One region of the Paenibacillus sepulcri genome, then DNA from elsewhere that is predicted to be linked to it. Evidence: riboswitches for the same ligand, from Rfam matches in the RefSeq annotation. Region 1 holds a riboswitch; the other holds the start of a gene.
The links. Region 1 has a riboswitch for cyclic di-AMP ahead of ACFOLF_RS10120 (3D domain-containing protein). Riboswitches for the same ligand answer to the same signal wherever they lie in the genome.

Region 1 (14,975 bases):
GCCCTTCATGCCCGAAATCCGGATAAATTTCCAAACGCTTTGGCGCCGTTATCTTGTTGTAAGCGGCAAATTGAGTGGAAGGCGGACATATCGTATCCATCAGACCTGTTCCCATCAGTACCTCGCCTTTAATGCGTTCGGCCAAATACTGAATATCAATATAGCCCAGCTTGGTGAAAATTTCATCCTCCCGCTTATGCTGCGGGTCGAAATGACGGAAATAGGTGCGAAGCTCGGCATAGGCGTCCTTCGCCAGATCCATCTCCCATACGCGCCTGTAATCGCTCAGGAATGGATAGACCGGCGCCAGCTTGCGTATACGCGGCTCCAGCGAAGCGCAGGCAATGGTCAGACCGCCTCCCTGCGACCAGCCAGTTGCGAATACCTGCTCCGGGTCTACGTAGGGCATCTGCATGACAATGGAAGCCAGCTGCGCCGTGTCCAAGAAGATATGCCGGAACAGCAGGTTATCCGGCTGATCATCCAACCCGCGGATAATATGTCCGTGATGCGTATTGCCGGTCACACCGCCGACATCCTGTGAAAGTCCGCCCTGCCCCCTGCAGTCCATGGCAAATACCGAGAACCCCAGCGAGACATAACCGAGACGCTCATGCCAATCGCCTACATTCCCGGAATAACCGTGAAAATGCAAAACCGCCGGCCGGGGCGTGTCCGCCTGACGGGGACGGGCATATTTAACATGAATCCGGGCACCCCGCACACCTGTAAAATAAAGATCGAAGCATTCCGCAGCAGGTGTCTGGAAGGAGCTTGGAACAAGCTCGATCTGCGGTTCGGTCTGACGCATTTCATTAAGGGCCCTGTCCCAATAATCATCGAAATCGGCAGGCCGGGGATTTCTTCCTGAATACGCTTGCAATTCAGCAAGCGGCTTATCAATTGTAGGCATTTCTATAACTCCTTTGCTGTTGTGATTACTTTCCATGTTAGCGGTTTTATTCTTCATCTGTAAAGTTATTTTTGCAGAAAGCTGCCCCGGAACGGACCTTGCCGCCAACGCTGCAGGCAGCTTCGCTTCATGTCATCGACGGTTATCCGCTGCTTCGCATGCATGATCGGAAAACAGAGGGGCACAATGAATAAAGCGCAAGAAGGAATGGCTTGTCATTCATCAAAATCATCAAAATATGGAGGGTTTACATGCAGCGGAATAATCATGGCGTTCGCTCTATACGAAAAACAGTTCTTATCCTCCTCGCGGTCATGTTACTCTCCGGTTCATTTGATCCGGTGCAAAGACTTCATGCTGCTCCGCTTGATAAGCTCCCGGCTTCCTTACATATTCAACTTCAGAACGAGCCCGGCAGCCTGCCGCTTAGCATACCCGGCGTCAGCGAGCCTTCCTTCCAGAGCAGGGAGACAGGCCAGCAGAAGAAAAAGAAAATTTCGCGCCGTGACGCGACATCCTGGGTGGATCTGCAGCAGCGTTATCCCGGGACCTTCGTTATTGGCGGCCCGCGCAAGGAGAGGAAGGTTGCGCTTACCTTTGACGATGTGCCTGATCCCCGCTACACGTCCAAGGTGCTTGATATATTGGCCCGCCATAAAGTCAGGGCGACTTTTTTTGTAGTCGGATCGCGCGCCGCATCTTATCCGTCCATAGTCAGGCGCATTGGCAGGGAAGGACATGTAATCGGCAACCATTCCTATAATCATGCGGTATTCTCGCGTATTTCCCTGTTTGCCTTCCAGCAGCAGATCCGCAATACGGACGCCATATTGCGTCCGCTCGCCGGATATAGTCCCAGATTAATCAGACCGCCCTATGGGGAAGTACTGCCCGGGCAAATTGAATGGATGAAGCAAAACGGTTATATTGCCGTCAACTGGGATGTCGACTCCGTCGACTGGCGGGGCATCGACAGCAGTACGATATTGTTTAACATCAAGAAAACCCTGCAGCCGGGCTCCATTATTCTTCAGCATGCAGGCGGAGGCATCGGCCAGGATCTATCGGGAACATTAGAGGCGCTGCCCAAACTGATCAAGCTGCTCCGCAGCAAAGGCTATCAAATGGTTACGCTCCCTGAGCTGCTTGGAGAACCGGCTGCACGAAGCGTAAAGCCCTGAAACCGCCAAGCGGCGCCCCTGCAAGGGGGCGCCGCTCATGATCGATTATATTGAAGTATTATGATTTGCCCAGAACAAAAACCTTTACATATTGAAACCCGAACTTCTGGGCTTTTTCCTGCGATTGCGGTACGAAGATATCAATGCGATCCCCTTTGATCCCGCTCCCCATATCTGTCGCTACGGCCATCATGCCGCCAACAGGCAAACCGTCATGATCGTAACCGGTGATATACACCTTGCTTCCCATCGGAATACGGTTGGGATCAACTGCGATCGTACCCAGCTTGAGCGGGTTGCCGTAATAGTCAACCGGGCCCCAGCCGTTCTCGGATTCATCAGCTGTATAGGCGCTTGCTTTGGCTTGTACAACATCCGTATAGTTGTAGGCCAGCCCGTTGACTGCCACGGTATTTTTCGGCAGCGCTTTGGCCGTGGATTCCATTTTAATCGCCTTGACCGCCGCGGTTTTCGGAGCTGCTGCCGTTTTTTTCGCTGCCGATCCCGGCACTGTGATGGACAAGCCCGCATAAATATTGGACGGGTCCACGCCTGGATTGGCTTTCACCAGCTGATCGAGCTGCACACCGAATTGTTTGGACAACGTCCAGAAAGTATCATTGTCTTTTGCCTTGTATACCGCTGCAGCGTTTGCCGCCCCTGCATGGGCAAGAATTGCCAATCCAAGTACAGCTGCTGCTGCGCCTTTTTTCCATTTTGCATTTACCAAAACAAATGTCCTCCTTTTTATTTACGGGTTTATCGGCAGGTTCTGATACAGAACTGTCTCCAAACTCCGTCATCGCTCAAACAAGGCAGCCTCTCTCCCGATTGGTTAAGTATGCCTGTTTGTGCATGCGGCCTGCGAGGTTAGTTGTCGGATTCGGATTGAGGAGTTCAACCCTACGCCATAGCGGATATGCCCGCTCCAAAGCGATTCACCCCCAGCGGATTTTCACCCTGCCAATTCGACTGGCTCGGATAATATTCCGCGAGGCAGGAAACAGATTATGGCTTGCTGAAAGCATCTGTTTGCTGCCTCATAAAGATCCCCCGTACGATAAGTTTCGGCTCGCGTTAAAGGATACCATAATTCTATCCCCCAAATACACTGGTAAATAGGTCCAGCCGCGAACAATAACGGGCTGAACGCCATTCATTTATCACTCTGTCTCCCATTCAAAGGCAGGCAGCTCAACTGTGACGGTTGTGCCGCTGCTTTCCTCGCTTTCAAATTTCAGCGTGCCGCGGTGGGCTTCAATAATGCGCAAGCAAATCATGAGTCCAAGCCCGGTACCGGAGCTTTTGGTCGAGTAGAAGGGGCTGCCTAGACGCTCAAGCTTATCCTTGGGGATTCCCACCCCTTGATCTTGAATGCGGACGATGAGCATACCCGCGTCCCCCTCCTTCAGGGTAATGGATAAATCTCCTCCGCTTGGCATCGCCTCTATGGCATTTTTCATCAAATTGATAAATACCTGCTTGAGCTGATTCTCATCGCAATATACCGTCGGCATCTTCGCGGCAAAATCCTTTTTCATCTCGACATTGTTCATAATCGCCTGGGTTTCCAGCAGCGTTATCACATTCTCCAATATGGAGGCCAGATTATGCTGGCTAAACTGCTTGACCTGGGGCTTGGCCAGCGCCATAAATTCCTGCACGATCGTATTGATCCGGTCCAGCTCCGCAAGCATAATATTGAAATATTCATGATGGTCGCTTACCTTTGTTTTTAGAAACTGCGTAAAACCCTTTAAGGAGGTTAAAGGGTTTCGGATTTCGTGAGCGATTCCCGCCGCCATCTGACCTGCTACCGACAGCTTCTCTGATCGGATAATCGCTTCTTCCTCTCTTTTGCGCTCCGTCAAATCACGAAACACGCTTTGCACAACAAAGGGGCGTCCCTGAAAATTATGAATCCGGATGCCTGAAACCTCGACATCGATAATCCTTCCATCAAGGCTGACGATTTTGGATTTCATAAAGTCCAAAGGCTCATCCGAGGCCAGCAGCAAGCTCATGCGTTCGCTCGTCATTTGCCGGTAATCGGCGTAAATCAAATCCATATAGGTAACGGTAAATAATTCCTCAACCCTGGTGGCGCCAAAGAGGAGTAGGCCGGCATTATTCGTATATAAAATCGTTTCCCCGTCATGAACGACGATGGGTTCAGGCAAATATTTGATCAGGCGCTGATACCTGAGTTCATGCTCACGTAAAATTTCATCCGCTTTTATCGTACTGGTGACATCCGTCAGCGTACCAACCAGTGCGGGGCGGCCATCATACTCGACCAGTAATCCCTTGGCTTCATAGTAGAACAGACTTCCGTCCTTCCTGAGCCCTCTGAGCCAATTGCGGGCGCCCCTGCCTTCCCCTCTCAACCGGCGGCTGATCTTGTCTTTGAAAAAAGCCCGGTCTTCCTCGAAGACCAGTTCCTTGGGCTGCATACCGATAATTTCCTCACGGGAGTATCCGAACATCTCCGCCAGACACGGATTGACATACGAAATTTGATCTTCATGAAAAAGAAAGACGCCTATCCGCGACTGATCAACCAATTGATGCAGATGAGTGGAAATAAATGACTCGTATTGAGATTGTTGATCCTTCATAAAGCTCATCCCCCGACAGGTTCAAAAGAAGTATCCTTATCAATTCGCTAACATTTTATCATTTCCCTCCATGTCAAAGGACTTATTTACAAAGGCGTTTTAATGCCGGTCTCTTGTTTTTTCATCGATATTAGGCCTTCATACCTGCCACCAATGTTCTTATTCCTTGATTGTAAATGGGGAGCGTCCTCTCCAAAAGCGAATCGATGGATTCCAGACTGCCATTATAGGTGTGGACGAATCCCTGCATGTAATAAAATAAAATGCGCGCACGATTGAGCGCCGCTTCAGCGTCGGCAGCAGAACCCTCGTCATCCACCACATTGTCCAGCGCCTGAATCAGATGGCCGAATATACGGTTGCGGATCTGATTCACTTCGAGCTCGGGCTCCGGCTCATCCACCCTGCCGCTTCCCGATGTGATCAGAACATTGAAGAAGCTGCCGTTGCTCAGGCAAAACACAGCATATTCCTGGCAGGCGCCAATCAACTTGTCCAATGGGGCAGCCTCCGCGTCTCCCAGCCTCTCCAGCATCCGGCCTTCCATCTCCGCAAGCGGCGGCATAGCGATCTGCTGCAGCAGATCCTCTTTATTCTTGAAATACAAATAGATCGCGGTATGCGAGCAGCCTGCCTCCTTGGCTATCTCGCGCATCGTTACCGACGGATAGCCTTTCTCTGCAAATAGCCGTGCAGCGGAATGACGGATAGCCTGCTTCATTTCTTCAGTCAGCATTTTTCGTCTTGTCGTCATGACCTTGACACCCCTTGTTTCGTTGTTTGGAATTTTAAATAACCATCGGTTACATAATAACCGCCGGTTAATTTCGCGTCAAGCCGAACGAAGAGTTCAAAACGAAACTATGTGGTTTGTTGGTTCGCTCATAAGAGAAGTCCGAGGAAGCCATCATCCGGAGCTTGAATCCTGTATGCAACAAAAAAAGCGGCCAGCATTGGCCGCCTTTCCATCATAGGTTATTCTAGGAAGTAAATTCTTGCACCCATTCGCCATTGTAATAAGCAACGCCGATTTTTTTGTAATTCGCACCCAGGATGTTGGCTTTATGGCCTGCGCTGTTCATCCATGCAGTCATAACTTCCTGAGGTGTACGTTGGCCTTTGGCAATGTTTTCACCCGCATAGTTATAAGATACGCCAAATTGCTTCATCATATCAAACGGGGAACCATAGGTTGGTGAGTTGTGATCAAAATAATTGTTGTCATACATGTCTTTCGCTTTGGCAGTCGCCACTTTAGTCAGCAGAGCATCGGATTGCAGTGAAGACAAGCCTGCTTTGCTGCGCTCCTGGTTGACGAGCGTTACAACCTGGGAAGCAAATTCGCTTTGCGATACTGTTCCCGGATCTGTGGTTGAGCCGCCGTTTGCCGGTGCGCTGCCGCCAGTTGAAGGCGTGCCGCTGCCGCCAGTTGCCGGAGTTCCGCTGCCGCCGCCAGTTGAAGGCGTACCGCTGCCGCCATTAGCAGGAGCACCTGAACCATTCCCGTATCCGCCATTAACCGGAATTTTAATGATCATACCGGGGAAAATACTGTTGCCGTTACCCAGGGAAGGGTTGGATTGCAGCAGCTTGCCAAGATCGATACCATATTGCTGCGCAAGTTTCGAAAGTGTATCGTTAATGTTTATATTATACGTTTTTGTTGGGGCTGTATTTGCAGAAGCTGCACTGACCTGCTGCAAGCCTGCTCCCCCTCCAAGTACAATTACACTTGCTGCAAGAACACTTGCTATTCCCACTCGAATTGGTCTTATTTTCATGAATTTATTTCCTCCTCGTTGGTTTTGGGTTTTGCCGGTTTCTCCCGACGCCACTCATGTTAACATAGGAAAAATCGTTATTCATGCCTCAAAATTTGGCATCTGCCGCAAAAGTCTCTCATAATTCGCTCCCTGATGTAAGCGTATCCCTTGGGACGCCTGAATAAAGCATTTCCCGAATTTCTAATAATAAAAAAAGAAGAGACACATGATTATGCGTCTCTTCTCCCTGTTTTCCGCCGCTATTTGTCCCAAACCGATCATGCCCTTAATTAGCCGCAGAACGCAGAAAGCCGGGCAGACGGATAAAAGCGACTGCAAGACCGATTGCTCCAAACGTGAGCAAAATCAGTACAGCTCCAAATACATCGCCAATATGTGCGCCATGCGCAATAATGTCCACCAGCGAATGCTGCGCCCAATACTGCGGTGTAAAATAGCCAATGGTCTGGATCGAATCCGGCAGCATGTATGATGGCGTCCACAGACCGCCTACCAGAGCGCCTCCCATGGAAATAAGCTGGGTAATGACCATAGCGGCTCCTTCGCCCGGAACAATGAAGGAAAGGCCAAGGCCAAGACCTGTTCCGGCAATACTAAGTCCCAGTACAATTAATGCGAGTGCCGACAAATCGCCAAGACTCAAGTCATAAACAAAATGGCCGAAGGTAAACAGAACCACGCATTGTGCAGCAACGGTGAGGACAAAGGGAATCCACATTCCGAGCAAATACTGCAGCGGCTTGATACTCGTGCTGCGGATACGGGACAGAAGTCCTGTCTTCTTCTCCTCAAAGAACCGGCGGCTCATCGTAATCATAATAAAGAACACGAACATGACAGTCATCCCCGGAACCACCTGGTCGATATAATTAAAAACATCCGAGGTTGTGGGTACAGCTTCGACTGTTACCGGGGAGGCAAGCGCCTGTTTGGCCTGTTGCTCGGTATCTCCCATCCGGATCAGCGTATCATTTAGCTTCTGTTCCCTGTACTTGCCTGTAAGGTTCTCCAGTATCGCTGTTATCGGGGCATTGGAGATAGCGGATGCGGGATCCTCGTACATCTTGATTCCAGCCGTCTGCCCCTCCTTGATAGCCTGCTCGAAACCTTCGGGCACGACCAGCAGAGCCGTGTACTGCCCCTGACGGATCTTGTCAATTCCTTCATTCAGGCTATCCGGATCTTCCGCCGACACATCCATAATCGTTCCCATCTGCCTCATGAATGCCTGCGATGCCTCGCTCTGATCCAGATCGACGGCGTGGACGGAAACTTGGGAGGAGCTTCCCGAACCGCCGAAGACGGACCCGAACATGACGATAAACAGCGCCGGCATCAGCAGCAGGAAGAAAAAGCTGCGCTTATCCTTGCGGATCAATTTCAATTCCTTCATAATAATGGATTTCATCTGAAAATCTCCCTTCTGTATCCTTACAGGCTTCTAGTCTCTCAGCGCGGTGCCGGTGACCGTCAGAAATACGCTCTCCAGCGACGGCCTGACAACCTCAAGCTGCTTGACATCCCACTGGCTCCGGGCGGCTGTGCCCAGAAGCCGCTGCATCACTCCCGCCACATGCTCCGTATCCAGTATCCAGCCCGAGCCTTCTTTGCGCGTTTGAGTAACCTGCGGATCAACGGGAGGAGCCGTCAGCCCGGCGGCTTCCAGATAAATGGATTTGCGCCCGTATTGCTCGAGAAGCTCGCCAAGCGATCCGCTTGCTTTGACGGTTCCCTGATCCATAATGGCGACCTGATCGCAGAGAACCTCAACCTCCTCCATGTAATGGGTGGAGTAAATAATCGTTACCCCGTCCTTGTTGAGCTCGCGGATCATTTCGAAAATATGATTGCGGGACTGCGGATCAATGCCTACCGTCGGCTCATCCAGGATCAGCAGCTTCGGCCGGTGCAGCATGGCTGCCGCAATATTAATGCGTCGCTTCATACCGCCGGAGAAGGTCTGCACTTCATCCCTGGCACGGTCAATCAGCCCGGTTTTCTCCAGGATTTCCTGAATACGGCGTTTAAGCTCATTTCCGTGAACACCGTATGCCTGGCCAAAAAACTCAAGATTATCGTAAGCGCTCAGCTTCTCATACAGGGTTATTTCCTGAGGAACATAACCAATGTATTTGGAAACCGCATCGATATCATTGGTAATATCTCTGCCGAACAGGCTCACACTCCCCCTGTCCGCCTTCACGATTCCGGTCAAAATCTTCATGGTGGTCGATTTGCCTGCTCCGTTGGGGCCAAGAAACCCGAATGAAGTGCCGGCCTGAAGCGATAAGGTCACATTCGACAGTGCCTGTTTCTTGCCGTATGCCTTTTGCAGACCTGTGACTTCCAGCAGAAGTTCCCGGCTTTCGGGCCGTTTACTATCGGATGGCCGCCGGTTTTCCGTCATTGTTTCCATTTTCATTTCATTCCCTTCTTTGTTGAATATGTCTTTAGGCTAATTTTCTATCAAGCAGATAGGCGCATAATCGAATGACGAGGTAAGCGGCCGGCAGGCTGACGATCATCGCTGCCAGCACCTCCCATGGAAACGGAAACCAAACCACTGCCGCATCTCCGTTAAGCTGATCAAATACCGGACCCATTTTGGAGAACAACAGGCCTCCGCCTCCCATGAATATTACCCAGAGCAGAGGAGTAATCGGCCGCCAATGCGTGTATACAACCGCTGCTGTCAGGAAACCGATGGATAGAACAAAGGGGCCGAATCCAATAATAAGTACAAACCAGTTTAGCCCTACAAGCAGGAATGCGGACAAATCGCTCATGGTATAACTGTTCAAAATCAGCACGATACAAGAAGCATATATGGATGCTGCCGCATAAAAGCCTGCAATAGCCATCAATGTCCGCAGCGCTGCACCGCTCCACTTGGCGCCAACGAGCGTAAGCCGCGAATACGGAAGCGTCAGCCACCAGCCGCTGGTCTCGTTCTCCCACTCCCGCTTCAGAATGCCATGACCGGTGAAGAACAGCATATAGGGAAAACCGATAGTGACGAACCATAAACTGAGCAGCTTTAAGGAATGGTCCATTGCAAAATAAGTCAGCGTGCCCAGAACGATGATCAGGACGACTGCGCCGTAAATGCCGGCCCATTTTCTGCTCAGAGGGGAACGGTTCAGGCGCTTGCCGTTTCCCTTTACTTTGAATTCATGACGCATCAGCGCCCAAAAGGTAGCGGATGTTTTCAACGTATCCCCTCCTTCTTGTACAATGTGCGAAAAACGTGGTGCAGGGAGCCGTATTCAGCCCGCAGGTCCTCCGTATCGCCCGTCCAGATCGCCTGCCCCTTGTTCATCATGATCGTGTAATCAAACAGGCCCTCGACTTCTTGAATGTCATGCGTGCTGATCAATATGGATTGTTCGCGCTCCTCCAGGTAATCGATAATACCAGAGATAATCGCCTCTCTGGAGATCACGTCGATACCGGCGAACGGTTCATCCAGAATAATAAGCGGCACCTTGCGCGCCATGCATAGAATAAGCATCACCCTGGCTTCCTGCCCCCGGCTCATGCCGCTGATTCTCATGTCCAGCTCGATGTCCATAAATTCGGCAAAGGATCTGGCAGCGGCCATATCAAATCCTGGCAGGAAGGATTGCCCCCACTCAAAAGCCTTGAGTGTTGTATGAAACGGATACCACCGGGCCCGGTCAGGCAAATAGGCGATATCTTTGTTGGTACGCCAGCCGGGTGTTTGTCCAAGCACCCTGATTTCTCCCTGATCGGGCTGTACAAGGCCTGTTATAGTCCGGAACAGGGTGGATTTGCCGCAGCCGTTGGGACCAAGAACTCCAACGATTTTCCCGGCAGGAACCGACAGACTTATGCCGCTCAGCGCCTTTTTGTCGCCGTACTGCTTCGATAACTGCTTGCAGACTACAATCGGCTCACTCATGTCCGGTTCCCTCCTTCCTTGTTGATTTGTTTATTGTGCACATAAGCTTCTATATCCGACCAGCTGATTCCCAGGCTCTCCATCTGAGACAGAAAGGAATCGATATACCTGGCTGAAAGATCCGTCCGAAAGGTCTGCACGCGCTCGGTCGAGGAAGTGACGTAGGTTCCTTGTCCCCGCCGCTTCTCCGTCAAACCGTCCCGCTCCAGCTCCTGATATGCGCGCATCACCGTGTTCGGATTCATCCGCAATTGCTGCGCCAGATCGCGCACCGATGGCATTTTGTCTCCCAATCCAATCTCTCCTTTGGCAATTGAGCTTCGCACCTGATCCAATACCTGTTCATATAGAGGTTGACTAAAATCGATCTGAAACCGCAATGTGCCAACCTGCTGTTCTTCCATGGATGTTCCTCCCTGTCCTGCCGCCTTCTGCTTTCAATATTAAGTGTATTATATCACTTAATACACTTAATGCAAGTGAGCACAAACCAATACTCAAGAAAGCCGCTTAAAAGCTGAAAAAAACACTTCCGCAGCTGCCTGTGCGAAAGTGTTTAAAATGCCTTGAAAAGATAAAAGCAGTCCTGCCCCTCAGGAAGAACCGGCTGTCGCCGTCCTTTAGTCGGCTGGGCCAAGCTTCTTCCCTCAAAAATATAAGCAAAGTATGGAGAAACTTTATACTTTCTTATATTTCAGGTAAAGGGACGGGGACTGCATATTCAGCTCATTTATTGCTGGAATGAAATCACATACGTATGGAAGACCACTTTATTCTCTTCCATAACTGCTGAAGAGGTGAGCAATTTATCGCCCGACGGACTCCAGCGCAGGGTGCCGGATGCGTTTCTGGAATCGACCGAAATCGGTGTCGTCTTGCCGGATACGCTATCCGCCACGAATACTCCGTTTACGCCGTCGCCCTGGGAATTAGCAATATATGCCAGCTTCGTCCCATCAGGCGACCAGCTCATGCCGAGGACCTGAGTCGCTTTCACCAGCGTCCATTTCTTTTTAAGGGCTGAGTCTGTAATGGTCAGCTCCATCTCCGTCTCCGATGTCCGTTTGACCAGAGCGGTCTGCTTGTTGTCGGGGGTGGGAACAAACCAGATGACTTTGCTGTCGAGCACGGTTTGTTTATCGGTCAGCGTATCATACGCATGCAGCTTATCCTGCATCGAGGTATAATAGACGGTCGTTCCGCGCTGGGTCGCATTCATGATGGAGAAATCCTCCATTGGCAGAACGGTTGTCGTATTTCCTTTTACATCCGAAGTTACAATGCTGCCGTTAATCAGGGAGAATATCACCCGTTCGTTGTCGATCCATTCTCCATCATTGGCATGAAGCTCTCCCTCGCCTGTCTGAACCGACTCGCGCGTAGCCATATCCATAATGTAACCTGTTGCGGTATCCTCGGAATTTTTCTTGTAAAACAAATACTTCTTGTCCGCCGACAGCAGCGCGAAGCTTTGATTGTCCTGCTCCTCGGACACCGCTTCATCCTCCTGGTCCGCCGCAGCCAGATCCCGTATATAGAGATTGCGGGGGTAGCGCTGCTCGCCTTCAATCGTTACCGGCTTCATGTTTAAATTCTCTTTATCGACAATAATCTTGTCTTCGCTGAGCCAGTCCAGGCCATGAATGCCCTTCAGCTCATCGATCTTGGACACTTCCATCTGCTGGTCCGCTTGAGCAGGGGCTTCATCCACAACAGTGATTGTTTTATCCGGTTTCTTGATGACCTCTCGTCCTGCAGCCGTGCTCCCGTCGTATCCCGCTCCGCTGCCGCAGGCGGATAACACAACGAGCATGCCGGCCAAAGTGATCGCAGCCGCAGCCGCCTTTTTTTGTTTCTTCTTGTTTGCAACCATCACAGGGTGCCTCCCATCCAATCATTTAAGAGGAATCGGGCCTTCATCAGCCTTTTCCTTTACATATCCATCGTACAAAATGAATTTCTCGACAATATTCCGGTCTTGTTTCAAGCTTGTAAAGGTTTCACGGTTCCAGGAGACGCGAGCGGAAACTCGACTTTGAATATCGAACCGGACCCGGATGGCGGCAGCTCAAGCGTGATGCTGCCGTGCTGTACCTCGACCAGCCTTTTCACGAGCGACAGTCCAAGTCCGGTTCCCCCTGTAAGGCGCGCCCTGTCTTTGCTGACCGTGAAGAACGGCTCGAACAGCTTCACGACAGCCTCAGGCGGTATGCCGATTCCCGTATCACGAAACATGATGACCGCTTTATCCCCTTCGACACTGCAGGAGACGTGAACCGTGCCTCCCTTTATGTTGTATTTGATTGCATTATCAAGCAGATTCATGAAAATATGCATCAGGCTCTCGCGGTCGACACGAATCTGCGCCGGCTTGATATCCGTTTCAATCCGAATGCCGAATTGCACTGCCTTCCCCCGCATCCGGCTGCATACCTCTTCCAGCGATTCGCGGACATCAAGGCGTTCCGCGTTCAGACCGAACTCATACTGCTCCAGCGCCGACAGATGCAGTACCTTCTCCACCATTTCCAGCAGCCGGTCGGCTTCCTTGCGGATATTCTCCCTCGCTTCGTCCAGCAGCGCCGGGTCATCCCGGTACATATCCAGCAGATCGGAATAAGCAATGATCGATGTGAGCGGCGTCTTGAATTCGTGGCTGATGTTTCCGATAAACTGTTTCTGCCGCGCGAAGCTTTGCTCGATTTCCCGGCTCATATAGGTAATCCCCTCGCTGAGCTCGCCAAGCTCGTCTCTGCGCCGAACAGGCGAATCTTTAATAAAATGGCCGTCCCTGATCTGATCGGCGGCAGATCTGAGCTTGCGCAGCGAACCGGTGACGCGGGAAACGTACAGAAATCCAATCAGAAAGCTGACTGCCAGCGCTGCAAGTCCAATATTGCGCAGAGAACGCTGCAGCCTGGCATAATAATCCTGATCGGCCTGCAGGGAGGTCTCCAGCTGTACAATGCCCACCTGGCCGACCGACCAGACTAGCGGCGCCATATAAACAAGCGAATTGCCGGAAACCTGGTAGACGGTCCTGCCTTTCTTCGCATATTCCAGAATATCTTCGATTGAAGGCGTCGTCGACAGCGGTTGGGAGTTGCCAATTTCCATGCCTTTGGCGTCATACAGCACAATATGCGCATTTCCCAGCAGGCTGCTGAGATCCGAAGCCAGCTCCGGTCCCCTGCGCCGGAAAAAAGTATTCACATCATCCTGCGCGTCCGCACTGAGATACATCTGCCGCACGCGCAAATTAGCCAGGTCACTGCGCTGCTTCATCGTTGCTTCTACTCTGCTCATCTGTTCCTTCTCAATTTCCCGCAGCACAAGCCAGCCAAGCATCAAGACAGTCGCAGCAAGCAGAATGGCCAGGCCGATCGTAAACCGCCATTTCAGGCTGAAAGGGGTTCTTCTTCGCAGCTTCAGCCCCTCCTCCCTGTCTGGCTGCCTCTTCCGTTTCATCAGGACAGCTCCCGCAGCGCTTTATAGCCGATGCCGTATACGGTCTGCAGCAAATTCTGGTAAGGCTCGCCGAGCTTCTTGCGCAGCCGCTGCATATGGATATCCACCGTACGGGTTCCCCCCGCGTAATCGATGCTCCAGACGAGATCAAGCAGCTCGTCGCGCGTATATACCCGCTCGGGATGTGTAAGCAGGAGTGCGATCAAATCGAACTCCTTGGGGGTCAGATCGATCGCCTTGCCCTTCAATTGAAGGACTCTGTTCGGAATGTTCATCCGCAGTTCCGCTATCTCGACTTGCTGCGGCTCATCCTCCGCCTTGTTCTCCATACGCCGGATCAATGCTTTGACACGCGCCACCAGCTCGCGCAGATCAAAGGGTTTGGTCATATAATCATCCGCGCCCAGCTCAAGGCCGATGACTTTGTCGACAATGTCGTTTTTGACAGTCAGCATAATAATGCCAAGACCGCTGCGGTTCTCCAGCTTGCGGCACACATCGTATCCGTTCAGCTTGGGCATCATGACATCAAGAACCATCACATCCGGTTTGAAGGAAGCCGCTTTCCTGAGCGCTTCTTCGCCGTCATAGGCAATATCCACGTTGTAGCCTTCCCGCCGGAAGGCGTAGGCAATTGCCCCTGCGATGCTTTGTTCGTCGTCCACAACGAGAATTTTCTTCTCCATTTTCCGTATCACCCTATTCTTAATCTATTACAGGCTTATATCCCCGGCATATCTGACATGTTTCCAACTCGTAAACGAAGCATTCACAAATATATGGAAAATGCCATCCCCCGATGGAGGGGATTGGCATTTGAACGGACCATTTAAATAAAGTTCTCAGAAATCATCATATACGAAATCAAGGCTGTCGGCTTTCTTCAAATTACAATCCGCACAAGCGCACACGCAGTTCAAGGGCGAGGACAATCCTCCCTTGGACTTGGGCATCACATGATCGATGGTGTCGCCATAGCGGCCGCAATAACGGCAAACATAATTGTCCCGCTGCAGAACGAGAAGACGAAAATCCGTCTTCGAATACAACTTGTGAATCTGGCCGGGACTTATGATGCCCGCCGCGCCT
Region 2 (14,975 bases), 1.7 Mb from region 1:
CGGCTCAGCATCGAGAATCAGCAGCTGCGCAAGATATTTAAGCGCGAAACGGCGATTCTCTCCGCTCACGTAGAGCCGGAGGCTGCTGTTGCTGCCGACGATCAGGGAACTGTAGAACTGCCTCCTCATATGCCCTTGGACCAAGCGGCAGCTGTCGGCGAGGGCTACGACAATCTTGCCCGTCTTTATCATGAAGGATTTCACATTTGCAACTTGTACTATGGGCATTTGCGTACGGAGGGTGACTGTTTGTTCTGTCTATCCTTTCTGAATAAGGAATGATTACACAACAAGACCCGGCTTCCCGGGTCTTGTTTGTTTTATGTCCCGAGAACACGGATTAACGATATTCCTTCCTGGATTATACCGGGATGTCAGAAAGGCTTGCAGCGGGTAATAATAAGGGAAGAAATGAGGGTATCATGCACGTGTCTAATCCATTTAATGAAGGAACACTGAAATCGAATGAGCGGCTGGATGATTTGTTGACCCATCAGCTGCACATCATCCAAAGCCGGGATGTGTTCAGTTTCTCTATGGATGCGGTTCTGCTGGCGAGATTCGCCGGGGTCCCGCCACGGGGAAAAATACTGGATTTATGTACCGGAAATGGAGTTATTCCTCTGTTGTTATCTACGCGCACCAAGGCGGCTATCACGGGCGTTGAGATTCAACCCCGCCTTGCGGATATGGCCAGGAGAAGTGTGGTATGGAACAAGCTGGAGCACCAGATTCACATTCACGAAGGCGATCTTCGTTATTATATAGAACATAGCGGTTATGGCAGCTTCGATGCGATTACGGTCAATCCTCCTTACATGCCGGTGGGAATTGGCGAGCGGAATGAGAATGAATACGTTGCGAATGCCAGGCATGAATTAAACGGGACTTTGGATGATATTGTTGCCGCTTGCGCCAAGCTGGTCCGGACCGGCGGACGTGTATCCATGGTGCATCGGCCGTCGAGATTGATTGAGATTACGCAAACGCTTCGAAAATGGAAATTGGAGACCAAGCGGATCCGCTTCGTCCATCCACATGTGGAGGCAGAGGCGAATATGGTGCTGATTGAAGCGGTACGCGACGGCAGGCCCGATGTTAAGCTTCTGGCGCCTTTAATCGTTTACAACAGCCAACGTCAATATAATGAAGAGATCATGCAGATCTATTATGGAAATCATCAGCCGGAAACGAGGATCGAGCCAACATGAAAGTTCAGCAAAGCTTTACGAAAGCGAAAGATCAAGAGAGCAAGAAAGCGGGTACGCTCTATTTGGTGGCAACGCCGATTGGAAATCTGGAAGACATAACTCTTCGTGCGATCCGCACGTTGAAGGAAGTCGATCTGATTGCGGCGGAGGATACCAGGCAGACACGCAAGCTTCTGACTCATTTTGAAATCCCGACCAGGCTGGTAAGTTATCATGAGCATAATAAGTCGGCAAGCGGCAGCGAGCTTATTCGCCTTCTCTCTGAGGGACTCTCGATTGCACTGGTGAGCGATGCGGGGCTTCCCGCCATTTCTGATCCGGGTGCAGAGCTGGTAGTAGCGGCAGCTGAGCAGGAAATCGCGGTTGTTCCCATACCAGGGGCAAACGCGGCGCTGTCGGCACTTATCATATCCGGCCTGCCTACAGACAGATTCCTGTTTACAGGATTCCCCCCGCGCGAGCGCAAAGCACTGCAGGAGTGGCTGCAGCAGCTGAGGAAACAGGATGCGACTATCATCTGCTATGAATCGCCTCATCGGGTGGCCAAAACCCTCACGGCTATGCTGGAGCTATGGGGCGACCGTGACGTAGCTATGGTGCGGGAGCTCACGAAACGATTTGAGGAGGCGGCGAGAGGGACAATATCGGAATGTCTGGCTTGGCTCAGTGAACATCCGCCGCTTGGCGAGTACTGCCTGGTCGTTGCCGGAGCCAATGCATCGGATGCGAAAGATCTGGAGGGGGATGACAAGCCCTGGTGGACGGAGCTGAGTCTGGAGGAGCATGTAAGTCGTTATGAAGGGCAGAATCTGGATCGGAAAGAGGCCATCAAGCTGACCGCGGTTGATCGAGGGTTGGCAAAACGCGACGTATATAATGAAATCATGCGAAAGTGAATGCCGTTTCTTTCTTGGAGCCATAAAAAAAAGGACCTTCCTGATAAGCAAACTCAGGAAGGCAAGGAGTATTAAAAAGGTTAGAATTAACAAATGTAAGTTGATTAATTATATTATAACGCATGATTCCGGTTTTGTCTCTTATTTTGTTACAGGAGTTGGCATTTCGGATAAACAAGCGTTACATACAATTTTTCCCTTGAAGTAAGTGACATTCTCGGCATTACCGCAGAAGATACAAGCGGGCTCGTATTTTTTCAGCATAATGCGTTCGCCGTCCACATAAATTTCCAGGGCATCTTTTTCACCGATGCCAAGCGTACGGCGCAGTTCAATGGGGATTACAACACGTCCGAGCTCATCCACTTTACGCACAATACCTGTTGATTTCATCATAATCTATCCCGTGCTCCTCTCAAAATACTTATTTCGTCATTTTTCGACAAAGTTCTATTAATTCTTGTTTTTATAATACCAACGTTTCCCATAATAGTCAACCTTGATTCTGCTTGCAAATACGCCGTTTTTCTCCGTTTTATCCATAAGGATAGGGTGTATAGCCTTACATAAATCATACAACGATACTGACTATTTGGTAATGCGTTTACGACACAATTCGACACATTAAAAAGAAATTATGTCGAATAATTGAATATCGGAGGGGAAAAAGATGAATCCTAGACATCATTCGCTAGCCGAGGAGAAAGTATTTAAAGATCCGGTTCATAAATATATTTATGTGCAGGATGAGACGATATGGAATCTCATTAATACGAGGGAATTTCAGCGTCTGCGGCGAATTCGTCAGCTCGGTACATCTTATTTGACCTTTCACGGGGCGGAGCACAGCCGCTTCTCGCACTCACTGGGCGTTTATGAAATAACCAGAAAAATCATTTCCCAATTTGAACGGGGTGGTTATACGGACTGGCCCAGGGAAGAGAGGCTTGTGACGTTATGCGCCGCTCTGCTGCACGATGTGGGTCATGGTCCCTTCTCGCATTCCATTGAGCAGGTGTTTGATACTGATCATGAGGAATGGACATGCCGTATATTACTGGAGAATACTGAAATTAACCAGGTTCTCCGCGAGTGCGACCCCTCCCTGCCGGAACGGGTGGCGGCTGTCATCTGCAAAACGTACAATCAACCGATTGTGGTCAGCCTCATATCCAGCCAGATGGACGCGGACCGTATGGATTACCTGCTGCGCGATGCATACTATACAGGCGTCAATTACGGAACCTTCGATCTGGAACGCATTCTTCGCGTTCTAAGGCCGTATCAGGGACGAATTGTTGTAAAAGAGAGTGGAATGCACGCCGTTGAGGATTATCTGATGTCCCGCTACCAAATGTATTGGCAGGTTTATTTTCACCCGGTCACCCGGAGCTCGGAAATTATACTTCGACAAATATTTCGCAGAGCGCGCGAGCTTTATGGGGGCGGGTATGCTTTCTCATGGATGATCGAACCGCTCCGGCATCTGATGGAAGGTACGCTGGATGTGGAGAACTATCTCCTGCTGGACGAAGCCATGGCTCAAACAGCCTTTACGCAGTGGTTGAAGGAGGAGGATTCTCTGCTGGCAGAATTATGCACCCGATTCCTAAACCGAAAACTATATAAATACATAACCATGGACAATGCCGATGAAAAGCTTTGGCAGGAAATTCGTGAACAATTCCAATCGATCGGTCTGAATCCGGACTATCATCTGGAAATCGACTTTCCCTACGATATGCCGTATGATGTATACCGTCTGGGGCATGATTTCATGGACAAGGATGAACGTCCGCCGATTCTGCTTCTGGGGCAGGATGACCGCTTGTCTGAAATCTCCAGAAAGTCGGATATCATCCGCTCGATTACCGGAATTCATCAGGGCAAATATCATCTGTATTACCCCGAAGAGCCTTTACTTGAATCGGCCCATCTGTTGTCGCCGCATATCCGCGAACGATTCGGGCTCTTATTATAGAAGGGAGATCAACTTGCTTATGTTAATCGACACGCATACCCATCTGGATTCGAAACAATTCGACGAAGACCGCGCGGAAGTGATCGAACGGGCCCGTGCTGCCGGGATCTCGAGAATTATAAATATCGGCTTCGACCGGGAGACCATTCCCACGACAATGGCTCTGGCGGAGCAATATGATTTTATCTATGCGATTGTAGGCTGGCACCCTGTTGAAAGCATTCATATGCTGCCCGGGGACCTGGACTGGATTGCATCGCTTTGCGATCATCCCAAGGTTGTCGGAATCGGCGAAATAGGCTTGGATTATCACTGGGATACGTCTCCGAAGGACGTTCAGCAGCGTGTTTTCCGGGAGCAGATCCAACTTGCGCGGCAGAAGAAGATGCCCATTTCGATTCATAACCGGGAGGCGCATGAGGACGTGCTTCATATACTGAAAGAGGAGAATGCCAAAGATGTGGGCGGGGTCATGCACTGCTTCTCAGGCAGCTGGGAGACGGCGAAACAATGCCTTGACATGAATTTCTATATTTCGTTCGGTGGACCGCTCACATTCAAGAACGCGCGTGTTCCCAAAGAGGTGCTTGCACAGGTGCCGCTTGACCGTATTTTGATCGAGACCGATGCTCCTTATTTAGCTCCCCACCCCTATAGGGGGAAACGAAACGAGTCCGCTTTTGTCCGTCTTGTAGCAGAAACGGTTGCCGAAATTAGAGGGAAATCTGTAGAAGAAATCTCGAAAATTACGACAGAGAATGCTCAGAATTGTTTTGCTTTTAAAGAAAAAGGGCTATAAGAGGCAGCAATCAAGACATTTCGAGTGAAAAAACTAATTTTGAGTCAGTAAATTGGCAGTTTTTCACGTGATTTTCCTTAAAATTCGTTAAAATCGCGATTAATCTCTTCTTTACAATGAGCAGCAAAAGGCGGTATCATTCATCTCAGAGCTTCAAAACTTGCATTCCTTTTCCAAAATATCGCTTAATCTCCGAAGTCGGAGAGCGGGGGAACCAAACATTGATACACTTCGTATCGGACGAAGGGCAGTAAATGTTGAATTCTTCTTGGGGTGAATTTTATGGAAGCATGTGGTAGACATGCCAGCCATGAATAGGGCGACTCTCTCGCCCGAATCCGACAGCTAACCTCGCCAGCGTAATAGTGTTATAAGAGAGATCAACCTCGTGCATTTAATCCATGTCCCGTCGTCATCTGGGAAGCCACGAAACAGATCCTCTGTCGTCGTCGGCTTCTTTTATTTTGAATATTGCGTAAAAAGACGACATAGGGTTTACCATGGAGGTCGAGGTTGGAACGAGGAGTGGCGTGCAATCACGCCAACAAAAACAATAGAACCGTCAAAGGCAATCATGTAACTAGGCGGCGGGGCTATGAAGGAGGACCGAAGAAGTGGGCGCACTCCAGCTTAAGGATACCCATGGTAAACGATCATCCAGCATGTCTTTCGCATTGCGATGGAAGCATGAGAACGTGCGTTTAATATTACTGAGCGCTCTGATCTCAATCGCTATGACTTTCATGTTTCTGGTGTTGTTGTACGGAACGGCTGACAAGCACGTCTCCGTAGTAGTGAACGGACAAGAAACCATTGTTTCGACAAAACAATGGGTCCTTCAACGCCTACTGGATGAACAAGCCATCACGATAGGGCAGTATGACAAGGTGTCCTTACCTCTTAACGGGGGAATAAAGGACGGCGACCGCATCGTCATTGACCAAGCGGTACCGGTCCATGTGAAGGCAGACGGCAAGGTAAGAACGTTGTACACGACAGAAAGAACGGTTAAGGCAGTGATCGATCAATCGGACATACTGATACGCAGTCAAGATAAAGTTTGGCCTGCCCTGGAGGACAGAGTAAAGTCCAACATGAGTGTCACGGTCACACGGATCGAGAAGAAAATTTCGGAGAAGGCTTATACCGTTCCCTTTTCGGTCGTGAAGAAGGAAGACCCCAAGCTTGAGCAGGGCAAACAGAAGCTTATTCAAAACGGCAATGAAGGCAAAGTAGTCAAACAGTTTGAGAACGTATATGCGGACGGGGTGCTTGTGTCCCAGACTATGGTTACCAAGCTGACGAAAGCGGAGTCGGTCGATAAAGTGGTGGCGGTGGGTACCAAGAAGCCGGAAACGAATGTAGTTACGCTCTCAGCGAAGGCGGGCTCTTCTACAGTAACGACCAAGCGGGGCGACAAGCTGAAGCCTAAACAGATATTGAAGAATGTAACGCTGACTGCATATGCTGCGGGCGTTTCATCAACGGGCAAGTCAAAGAGTCATCCGCAATATGGGATAACGGCATCAGGTGCGACGGTTCAAGAGGGCAGAACTATCGCGGTTGACCCGAAGGTTATTCCTATCGGCTGGTGGGTCTACATTGAGGGTATCGGTTTCCGCAGAGCGGAAGATACGGGCAGTGCCGTCAAAGGCAAAAAAATCGATGTTTATTTTGAAAGTGAGTCTTATGCTGAGAAGTTTGGTCTCAAACGAGGATACACGGTTTATGTGCTCGGGCCGAATAAGCCGGAGGCAATTTAACCTTGGGACCTAACTCCCTTAATAAGGGTTTACCTCATTCATATCGTATTTTAAACATAAATATGCCATTATAAGGAGGGGCGATTGCCTCTTCTTTTGTATGTTTGTCTGAAGGGAATGGATGGACGGCATGATTAAGGAAATAATCGTAGTTGAGGGCAAGGACGATACCGTGGCCATCAAGCGGGCAGTTGAAGCGGAAACGATCGAAACCGGCGGTTCGGCTATCGGAGCGGATGTTTTGCGCAGGGTGGAGCTCGCACAGCAGCGCCGCGGAGTTATTTTATTTACAGATCCGGATCATGCAGGGGAGCGCATCCGTAAAATTGTTGCGCAGCGTGTGCCCGGCTGCAAGCATGCTTTTCTCCCCCAGGAGGATGCAAGCTACAAGGGGGATATCGGCGTCGAGAACGCCTCGCCCGAAGCGATTCGAAGAGCGCTCGCCAATGTGCGTACGGAAGCGGGCAACGGCGAAGGGACAAGCCAGCCCGAGATCACCTGGGACGATCTTATGCGGGCAGGTCTTCTTGTGCACGCGAACGCTTCAGAGAGGCGTCTAAAGATGGGCAATTTGCTCGGCATCGGCTATGCGAACGGCAAGCAGTTTTTTAAGCGTTGCTCCATGTTCCGAATTACGCGCGAGGAATTTGAGCTGGCATTGACAGCGATGGAGCAAGAGAGCAGCGAAAGGGGCAAGTCTTGAATGAGTGGTCCAAACGTGCATGAGGATGTAGCTTCGCCAAGACGCACACGCGACATCATTGCCAAATACGGATTTTCCTTCAAAAAAAGTCTGGGACAAAATTTTCTGATTGATCAAAATATATTGGAAAAAATCGTATCGGCAGCAGGGCTGGACGAAACAAAAGGAGCTCTGGAGATCGGGCCGGGCATCGGAGCCTTGACCCAGCAGCTTGCCGAGCAGGCCGGGCGCGTTGCCGCAGTGGAAATCGACAACAGGCTTATTCCGATTCTAAGGGATGTGCTCGCTGATCGCTCTAATGTTCATGTTGTGCATGGAGATGTGCTGAAGCTGAATCTGGGCGAGCTGATTGAGAAGCATTTTGCGGGGTTAAGCGGAGTCAGTGTAGTGGCAAATCTGCCCTATTATGTGACAACGCCGATTCTTATGAAGCTGCTTGAGGAAAAGCTGCCGCTTGAGCGTATAGTGGTTATGATTCAGAAGGAAGTGGCGGAGCGGATGGCTGCAAAGCCTGGCGGCAAAGAGTACGGCAGTCTCAGTGTGGCGGTTCAGTATTATTGCGAGCCGGAGCTTGTCTGCATCGTGCCGCATACGGTATTCATCCCGCAGCCCAATGTGGATTCCGCTGTTATCAAGCTGACGGTGCGCAAGCAGCCTCCTGTTGATGTGAGGGATGAAGCCCATTTCTTCCGTACTGTCCAGGGCAGTTTCGCACAGCGGCGCAAGACAATCTATAATAACCTGACAGCTTTGGTGGGCAAAGAGAACAGGGAGCTTCTGGGACCTCTTCTGGAGAGCTGCGGCATTGCTCCTGCACGCCGCGGCGAGACGCTGTCGCTGGATGAGTTTGCCCGCCTTAGCCACGCTTTGCTGGAAGCCGGACTGCCAAGCTAGAGATCTTCGGACGGCTTAAAAACGCACCATTGACGTTGCTGGCCCATAGGATAGACGAAGAGGTGATTTGCCCATGAAGCAAGGGGACCTGGTCGTCCGCAAATCGTATGGCGGGGACGTCCTTTTTCGCGTTGCCATTCTAGACTCAGAAATAGCAATACTGAAGGGTACGGACTACCGGCTGCTTGCAGACGCTCCGATTCGCGACTTGACGGTTGTTTCCCATCCGGAATCCACCGGTGCGGCCAAAGAGGTTCGCGTTAAGGTAAATGAATCGATGCGGCGCATGAAGGAGCAGCGGGAGAAGCTGGTCATTCATAATGCAAGCGAGTTGAGGAGGGCGACAAACGAAAGCCAGCCCTACTTTGAAGTGCCCGGCAAGGTGCTCCATCTTGATGGAGACGGCAATTACATGAAGAAAAGCATGCAGCTATATACGCAGATGAAGGTTCCTGCACATGGCCTGCATGTGCATGAGTCGCAGATGCCTGAGCTGGTACAGCGTCTGCTGCCGCAGCTTAATCCGGATGTTATTGTAATTACCGGCCATGACGGGGTTTTTAAAAATACGCCGCAGCATGAGTTGATGAGCATCAACAGCTACAAAAACTCCCAGAACTTCTGCAATGCAGTGCGCATTGCGCGGGAGTATGAGAAAAGCCGTGACGGCTTGATTATCGTTGCCGGCGCCTGCCAGTCCCATTATGAGGCTCTGCTGCAGTCCGGTGCCAATTTTGCAAGCTCACCAGGCCGGATCCTTATTCATGCCCTGGATCCTGTTTATGTTGCCATCAAAGCGAGCTATACGTCCATCAGGGAGACGGTCAATCTTGCCGATGTGATTCATGGCACGATCAGCGGGATCGATGGCGTGGGGGGGATTGAAACGTTAGGAAAATACCGCGTCGGACTTCCCAAGCCCAAAACATTGACGGGTATCAAGCCAACCGTATAATATTCCACTTCGCAAAATATATTATGCATCCGGCCCAAAATTAGACTTTTCATTATTGACAATTTGTTTGCCGCACTGTTATAATTATAATTTTTTGACAAACCACCTCTTTTTAGTTATAATGGACAAGGAAAGAGGTGGTAGTGGACAATGGCTAAAAATGCACTGATGGAGATCAAACGCAGTTTGGAAATCCATGTCGGCTCCAAAATACGTCTTCGCGCAAACGGTGGTCGACGAAAGACCATTGAACGAACCGGAGTGTTGGAAGAAATCTACCCTTCTGTATTCATTGTCAAACTTGACGAGGAGCAGCATGCGTTCAAGCGGGTCTCCTACAGCTACGCAGATATTTTGACTGAATCGGTTGAAGTGACTGTAGATAGCGATGATGGCCAAGTTCGCATTACGTATATGCAATAAAAGAATAACAAGCCTGATCGAGTACGGAGACCCTTCAAAAGTCCGTACTCTTTTTTCTGTCCATTAAGCGTCATACCCCAAGCGAATCTCCAAAAACAGCCTGTTTGCCCGCGTGCATGAAGAATTTAAATTCAAGCATACTAACGGTAACTTACAGGTCGAAGGAGGATTCTATTGGGATGAGCCGCAAACGCCGAAGCTTTATGAGCGAGCAGTTGAAGAATGAACTGGCGAAGGACCTTGGATTTTACGATACGGTGCAGCGCGAAGGCTGGGGCGGCATTAAAGCCAAGGATGCCGGGAATATGGTGAAACGGGCAATTCAATTGGCTGAGGAGGCTGCCGCCAAACAATTCACCGCTCCTCAAGCCGCGCCAAACGTGCAGCAGCGCTTCACAGCATCCACGCCGCCAGTCGCCGTTTATGTGCCGCAGGGACAACCGGAAAGAAGCGCAGGCAGTTCTTTCTCGCCGGCTTTTGTGCAGACCATGCAGTCGCGTCAGCCATATCAACCACGCCATTAGCCGATTGGATTTCGGGAGATGAACTCCTTGGATGACCGGATATATTTTATCCAGAAGCTAAGATGCCTGAGCGGACATAAACGCCGCGCAAAGGACATCTTAGCTTTTCTTATGGCCTTTTGTTAGAATATAAAAAAAGATTCTATTTTTCTATATATAACGAACGGGTGACACAAATGAAGATTTATGAAAAAGCGCCGGCTAAAATCAATCTGATGCTCGATGTATTGCGTAAACGGGACGATGGCTTCCATGAAGTGGAAATGATTATGACGATGGTGGATCTGGCAGATCGTCTGGAGATGGAAGAACTTCCCAGGGATACGATTATTATTTCGAGCCAGGCTGGCTACATACCGCTGGACGAGAAGAACCTTGCCTTCCAGGCGGCTAAATTGATCAAGGACCGGTATGACGTCTCAAGAGGGGTTTATATCCATTTGGACAAGAAGATCCCTGTTGCTGCGGGGCTTGCAGGGGGCAGCAGTGACGCTGCGGCTGCGCTCAGGGGCTTGAACAGGCTCTGGGAGCTCGGAATCTCTGAGGACGAGCTATGCACGCTTGGCGCGGAGCTGGGCTCGGACGTACCGTTCTGTGTGACGGGAGGAACGGCAGTTGCGCGCGGCCGTGGCGAGAAGCTGGAGCCGATCGGCAATCCGCCGCAATGCTGGGTCGTGCTTGCCAAGCCGCCGATCAACGTGTCTACGGCTGACGTATACGGAAAGCTGCGGGCGTCGGAGCTCAAGCAGCATCCTTCAACCTCGGCGATGTTATCGGCTATTGAGCGGGGTTCCTTTTCCGATATATGCGCAAATCTCGGCAATGTACTGGAGTCGGTTACGCTTCATGCCTATCCGGAGGTGCTCCAGCTCAAGGAAATCATGTACCGGTTGGGTGCCGACGGGGTCTTGATGTCGGGCAGCGGTCCGACAGTTTTTGGCCTGGTCAGCAAAGAAGCCAAAGTATCACGGATATATAATGGTCTGCGTGGTTTCTGCAAAGAAGTTTACGTGGTAAGAATGCTGACATGATAAAGACGTTTTTCTTGATTAAATCCGTATAAAAATGATATATTATCATTATAATATTCGGATTTAGCGAGGGGGACGATGCTGTGAAGAAATTAAAACGAAGTGCTAGGTTAGTTGAAATGACGCAGTACCTTCTTACCCGGCCCCATACGTTAATTTCTTTGACAGCTTTTGCTGATCGTTACCAGTCTGCCAAGTCCTCCATCAGTGAAGACCTGGCCATTATTAAAGAGGTATTCGAGGAAGAAGGACTCGGTGAACTGCAAACGCTGGCAGGTGCTGCGGGCGGGGTCAGATATACACCCAAAATGGGCAAGGCAGAAGCATTATCCATTATGAATCATATTTGCCGCCAGCTGGAACAGCCCGAGAGGGTGCTTCCAGGCGGTTACTTATATATGACAGACATGCTGGGCTTGCCTGGTCTCTTGGCCGATGTGGGCCGGATGTTTGCAACCGCATTCGCATCCGCCGATATCGATGTAATCATGACTGTAGAAACGAAGGGCATTCCGCTTGCCTATGCAACAGCATCCTGCATGAACCTTCCCGTTGTGATTGTAAGACGCGACAACAAGGTAACGGAGGGTTCGGCCGTGAGCATTAACTATGTGTCGGGCTCCAACAAACGGATTCAGACGATGTCTCTTACCCGCCGGGCGCTCAAGGAGCAGTCCCGGGTGCTCATTATTGATGATTTCATGAAAGCAGGCGGCACGGTGCAGGGAATGATGGATCTGCTGCATGAGTTTAATGCCAAGGTCGCCGGTGTCGGCGTCTTCGTGGAATCAGGGGAGCTTGGCACGGAAGAGAGGCTGCTGGAGGATTATGTATCGCTTGCCAAGCTTACCGCGGTGGATATGAAGACCAAGCATACGACGATTGTTCCGGGTAATTTTTTTGATGCCAAATAGCTCAGAGCTGCAGCAAGGCCAATTAAATTCACAAACACCTTTAGGAGGTACCTTTCAAAAATGAAGCATATTCCACGCATTGTATCTACAGACAAGGCGCCGGCCGCAATCGGACCTTATTCGCAAGCCATTACACTGGGCAATTTATTGTTTACGTCCGGACAAATTCCACTGGATGCACACGGTCAGCTGGTGGAAGGCGGAATCGAAGAACAAACCCATCAGGTATTCCGCAATTTGCAGGCGGTCCTTGCGGAAGCGGGAGCGACCTTTTCCGATGTGGCGAAAGCGACGGTTTTTATCAAAGATATGAACCAGTTCGCCGCCCTCAATACGATTTACGCCTCTTATTTTGGTGATCACAAACCTGCCCGCTCCACGGTTGAAGTGGCCAGACTGCCCAAAGACGTACTTGTCGAAATTGAGCTGATTGTATCGATAAAAGTCGAATAAAAGTCGAATTAAATCGAAACAATGGAATTGGAAATATTTATTTTAAAATAAGGCATTAATTTTCCAAAAACATGAAGGATTTTGCATTGCAGTGTGGAATTATACACCAAGTCTTTGATAGGCAAAGGTGGTGAACACAAGTGCAAATTACCGATGTCAGACTCCGCCGTGTAAATTCCGAAGGTCGCATGAAGGCTATCGCTTCCATCACCATTGACAACGAATTTGTCGTTCACGATATTCGTGTGATCGACGGCAACAATGGGATGTTTGTGGCAATGCCAAGCAAACGGACTCCGGATGGAGAATTCCGCGATATCGCTCATCCGATTTCTTCTACTACCCGTGAGAAGATCCAGGCTGCAGTTCTTGCTGAGTATGAGCGTGCCGCTACGGAGGAAGAAGAAGTGATTGAAGAAGGAGCGTAATTGACGAAATTGGGGAGAGTGCAAATCAGGGTGCAGGATACTGAAGCCCTTTTATCAACCCGATTTGCGAAGAAAAGGGAGCCTTTTGGGCTCTCTTTTCTTTTTGCCTTGAATACGCTATATTCATTAGAGAAATTTACAAGAACAAGAATAAACAAAAAAGTTCATAGAGGATCCAGATAGACATCATAAAGCCGGGAGGAATTTACATTGGGAAAAATAATGGCAGTCATACTCGCCGCGGGACAAGGCAAACGAATGAAATCGAAATTATATAAAGTGCTTCATCCGGTATGCGGCAAACCAATGGTCGGCCATGTGCTGCAAACGGTGAGGGAAGCGGATTGTCAGCGCACCGTTGTTGTTGTGGGACACGGGGCGGAAGCGGTGCAGAGCTACGTCGGCGACGGCGCGGAATTCGTGCTGCAGGAGCAGCAGCTTGGCACCGGTCATGCGGTTCTGCAAACAGAGGGGCTGCTTGGCGCTGATGAAGGCACAACTGTGATTCTGTATGGGGACACGCCTCTGGTCACGGCAGAGACCATTACAGCGCTGTTGGAGCTGCATACGCGTACGCAGTCGGCTGCTACTGTGCTGACGGCTGTAGTGCCCAATCCGCAGGGTCTTGGACGGATTATCAGGAATGAAGCGGGAGCGGTCCAGCGGATCGTTGAGCAGAAGGACTGCACGCCCGAGCAGGCCTCCATTAACGAGATCAATACCGGCATGTACTGCTTTGACAACCGCAAGCTGTTTGAGGCGTTGAAGCTGGTTACAAACAACAACGCGCAGGGTGAATACTATTTGACGGACGTCATGGAGATTATCCGAAAATCCGGCAAGGTTGTAGAGGCTTACTGTGCGGCGGATTATGCGGAAGGAGTCGGCGTGAATGACCGTGTCGGCCTCGCAGAGGCTGAGCAGCTCATGCGCGCGCGCATTGTCCGCAAGCATCAGCTTGCGGGTGTGAGCATTATCGATCCCGCCGCCACTTATATAGAAGCGGACGTCATCATCGGCTCCGACACCGTTCTTTTGCCCGGTACGATTCTGCGGGGCAGCACGGTGATCGGGGAGGACTGCATCATCGGGCCACAGGCGGATATCACGGATACGGAAGTCGGCAACGGAGTCACAGTCAAGCATTCCGTAACGACGGAAGCTGTCATCGCCGATGAATGCTCGGTGGGTCCCTACGCTTACCTGCGTCCGGGTACCAAGCTTGGAATCGGCTGCAAGATCGGGGATTTCGTTGAAATCAAGAACGCCGAGCTTGGAGCCGGCAGCAAGGTTTCCCATCTTAGCTATATCGGGGACGCCAAAGTAGGCACAGACGTCAATATCGGCTGCGGAGCGATTACCGCCAACTATGACGGGTATAATAAATCGCTCACGGAGATCGGCGACAATGCTTTTATAGGAAGCAATGTGAATTTGATCGCACCGGTCAAAGTCGGCAATGGCGCCTATGTTGTCGCAGGGTCTACAATTACACATGATGTGCCTGATGGAGATCTTGCGATTGCCCGCGAGCGTCAAGTCAACAAACCCGGTTATGCGGATAAGCTCCGTGCGCGGGCAAAAGCGAAGAAGGCAAACAGCAAATAACAAGAAACGGCTCTCTTGGTCCTATCAATGGGCAAAGCAGCATGTGGATGTCGGCGGTTATTCGTTAATTGGGTGCCGCTGCACCCCTCGATTGCAAGCAGTATGCTTCGGTTCTCAAAAAGCCGGAGCATACTGCTTGTTTAATTTTTTGGCGGAGTGGGTAATATGAATATACTATGTACGAATATGAATAAAGCACGAATAAGTACAAACCCAGGAGGTTCCAATTTATGGCTATAACATTCAAGGCAGAGGAACGTGCGTCAGGATCACAGGGACAACTGCGGAAGCTGCGTCATACGGGCAAGATTCCCGGAGTCGTATACGGCAAAAAGCTGGAGAACCCCATCAGCATTTCGGTCGATGAGAAGGAACTGCTTGCCATTTTGCGC

Region 2: linked by a shared signal. The riboswitch ahead of ACFOLF_RS17775 (3D domain-containing protein) and the one ahead of ACFOLF_RS10120 (3D domain-containing protein) in region 1 are both predicted to bind cyclic di-AMP.

What each region holds. Positions count from the first base shown of each region.
Region 1 covers NZ_JBHRUP010000001.1:2,288,768-2,303,742, forward strand. The annotation lists gene ACFOLF_RS10110 (acetylxylan esterase) at 1-913, opposite strand, end outside; gene ACFOLF_RS10115 (polysaccharide deacetylase family protein) at 1,165-2,094, shown strand; gene ACFOLF_RS10120 (3D domain-containing protein) at 2,153-2,824, opposite strand; cyclic di-AMP (ydaO/yuaA leader) riboswitch at 2,939-3,177, opposite strand; gene ACFOLF_RS10125 (PAS domain S-box protein) at 3,258-4,712, opposite strand; gene ACFOLF_RS10130 (TetR/AcrR family transcriptional regulator) at 4,843-5,466, opposite strand; gene ACFOLF_RS10135 (CAP domain-containing protein) at 5,693-6,493, opposite strand; gene ACFOLF_RS10140 (ABC transporter permease) at 6,762-7,904, opposite strand; gene ACFOLF_RS10145 (ABC transporter ATP-binding protein) at 7,938-8,918, opposite strand; gene ACFOLF_RS10150 (ABC transporter permease subunit) at 8,947-9,708, opposite strand; gene ACFOLF_RS10155 (ABC transporter ATP-binding protein) at 9,705-10,418, opposite strand; gene ACFOLF_RS10160 (GntR family transcriptional regulator) at 10,415-10,822, opposite strand; gene ACFOLF_RS10165 (PD40 domain-containing protein) at 11,149-12,291, opposite strand; gene ACFOLF_RS10170 (sensor histidine kinase) at 12,402-13,886, opposite strand; gene ACFOLF_RS10175 (response regulator transcription factor) at 13,886-14,572, opposite strand; gene ACFOLF_RS10180 (HNH endonuclease) at 14,729-14,975, opposite strand, start outside.
Region 2 covers NZ_JBHRUP010000001.1:4,005,458-4,020,432, reverse strand. The annotation lists gene ACFOLF_RS17805 (initiation-control protein YabA) at 1-282, shown strand, start outside; gene ACFOLF_RS17800 (tRNA1(Val) (adenine(37)-N6)-methyltransferase) at 429-1,211, shown strand; gene rsmI (16S rRNA (cytidine(1402)-2'-O)-methyltransferase) at 1,208-2,107, shown strand; gene ACFOLF_RS17790 (AbrB/MazE/SpoVT family DNA-binding domain-containing protein) at 2,249-2,503, opposite strand; gene ACFOLF_RS17785 (HD domain-containing protein) at 2,778-4,088, shown strand; gene ACFOLF_RS17780 (TatD family hydrolase) at 4,108-4,887, shown strand; cyclic di-AMP (ydaO/yuaA leader) riboswitch at 5,060-5,262, shown strand; gene ACFOLF_RS17775 (3D domain-containing protein) at 5,502-6,650, shown strand; gene rnmV (ribonuclease M5) at 6,781-7,353, shown strand; gene rsmA (16S rRNA (adenine(1518)-N(6)/adenine(1519)-N(6))-dimethyltransferase RsmA) at 7,354-8,247, shown strand; gene yabG (sporulation peptidase YabG) at 8,321-9,202, shown strand; gene veg (biofilm formation stimulator Veg) at 9,353-9,625, shown strand; partial or broken gene ACFOLF_RS17750 (small, acid-soluble spore protein, alpha/beta type) at 9,805-9,978, shown strand; gene ispE (4-(cytidine 5'-diphospho)-2-C-methyl-D-erythritol kinase) at 10,326-11,180, shown strand; gene purR (pur operon repressor) at 11,264-12,094, shown strand; gene ACFOLF_RS17735 (RidA family protein) at 12,155-12,547, shown strand; gene spoVG (septation regulator SpoVG) at 12,688-12,975, shown strand; gene glmU (bifunctional UDP-N-acetylglucosamine diphosphorylase/glucosamine-1-phosphate N-acetyltransferase GlmU) at 13,198-14,583, shown strand; gene ACFOLF_RS17720 (50S ribosomal protein L25/general stress protein Ctc) at 14,814-14,975, shown strand, end outside.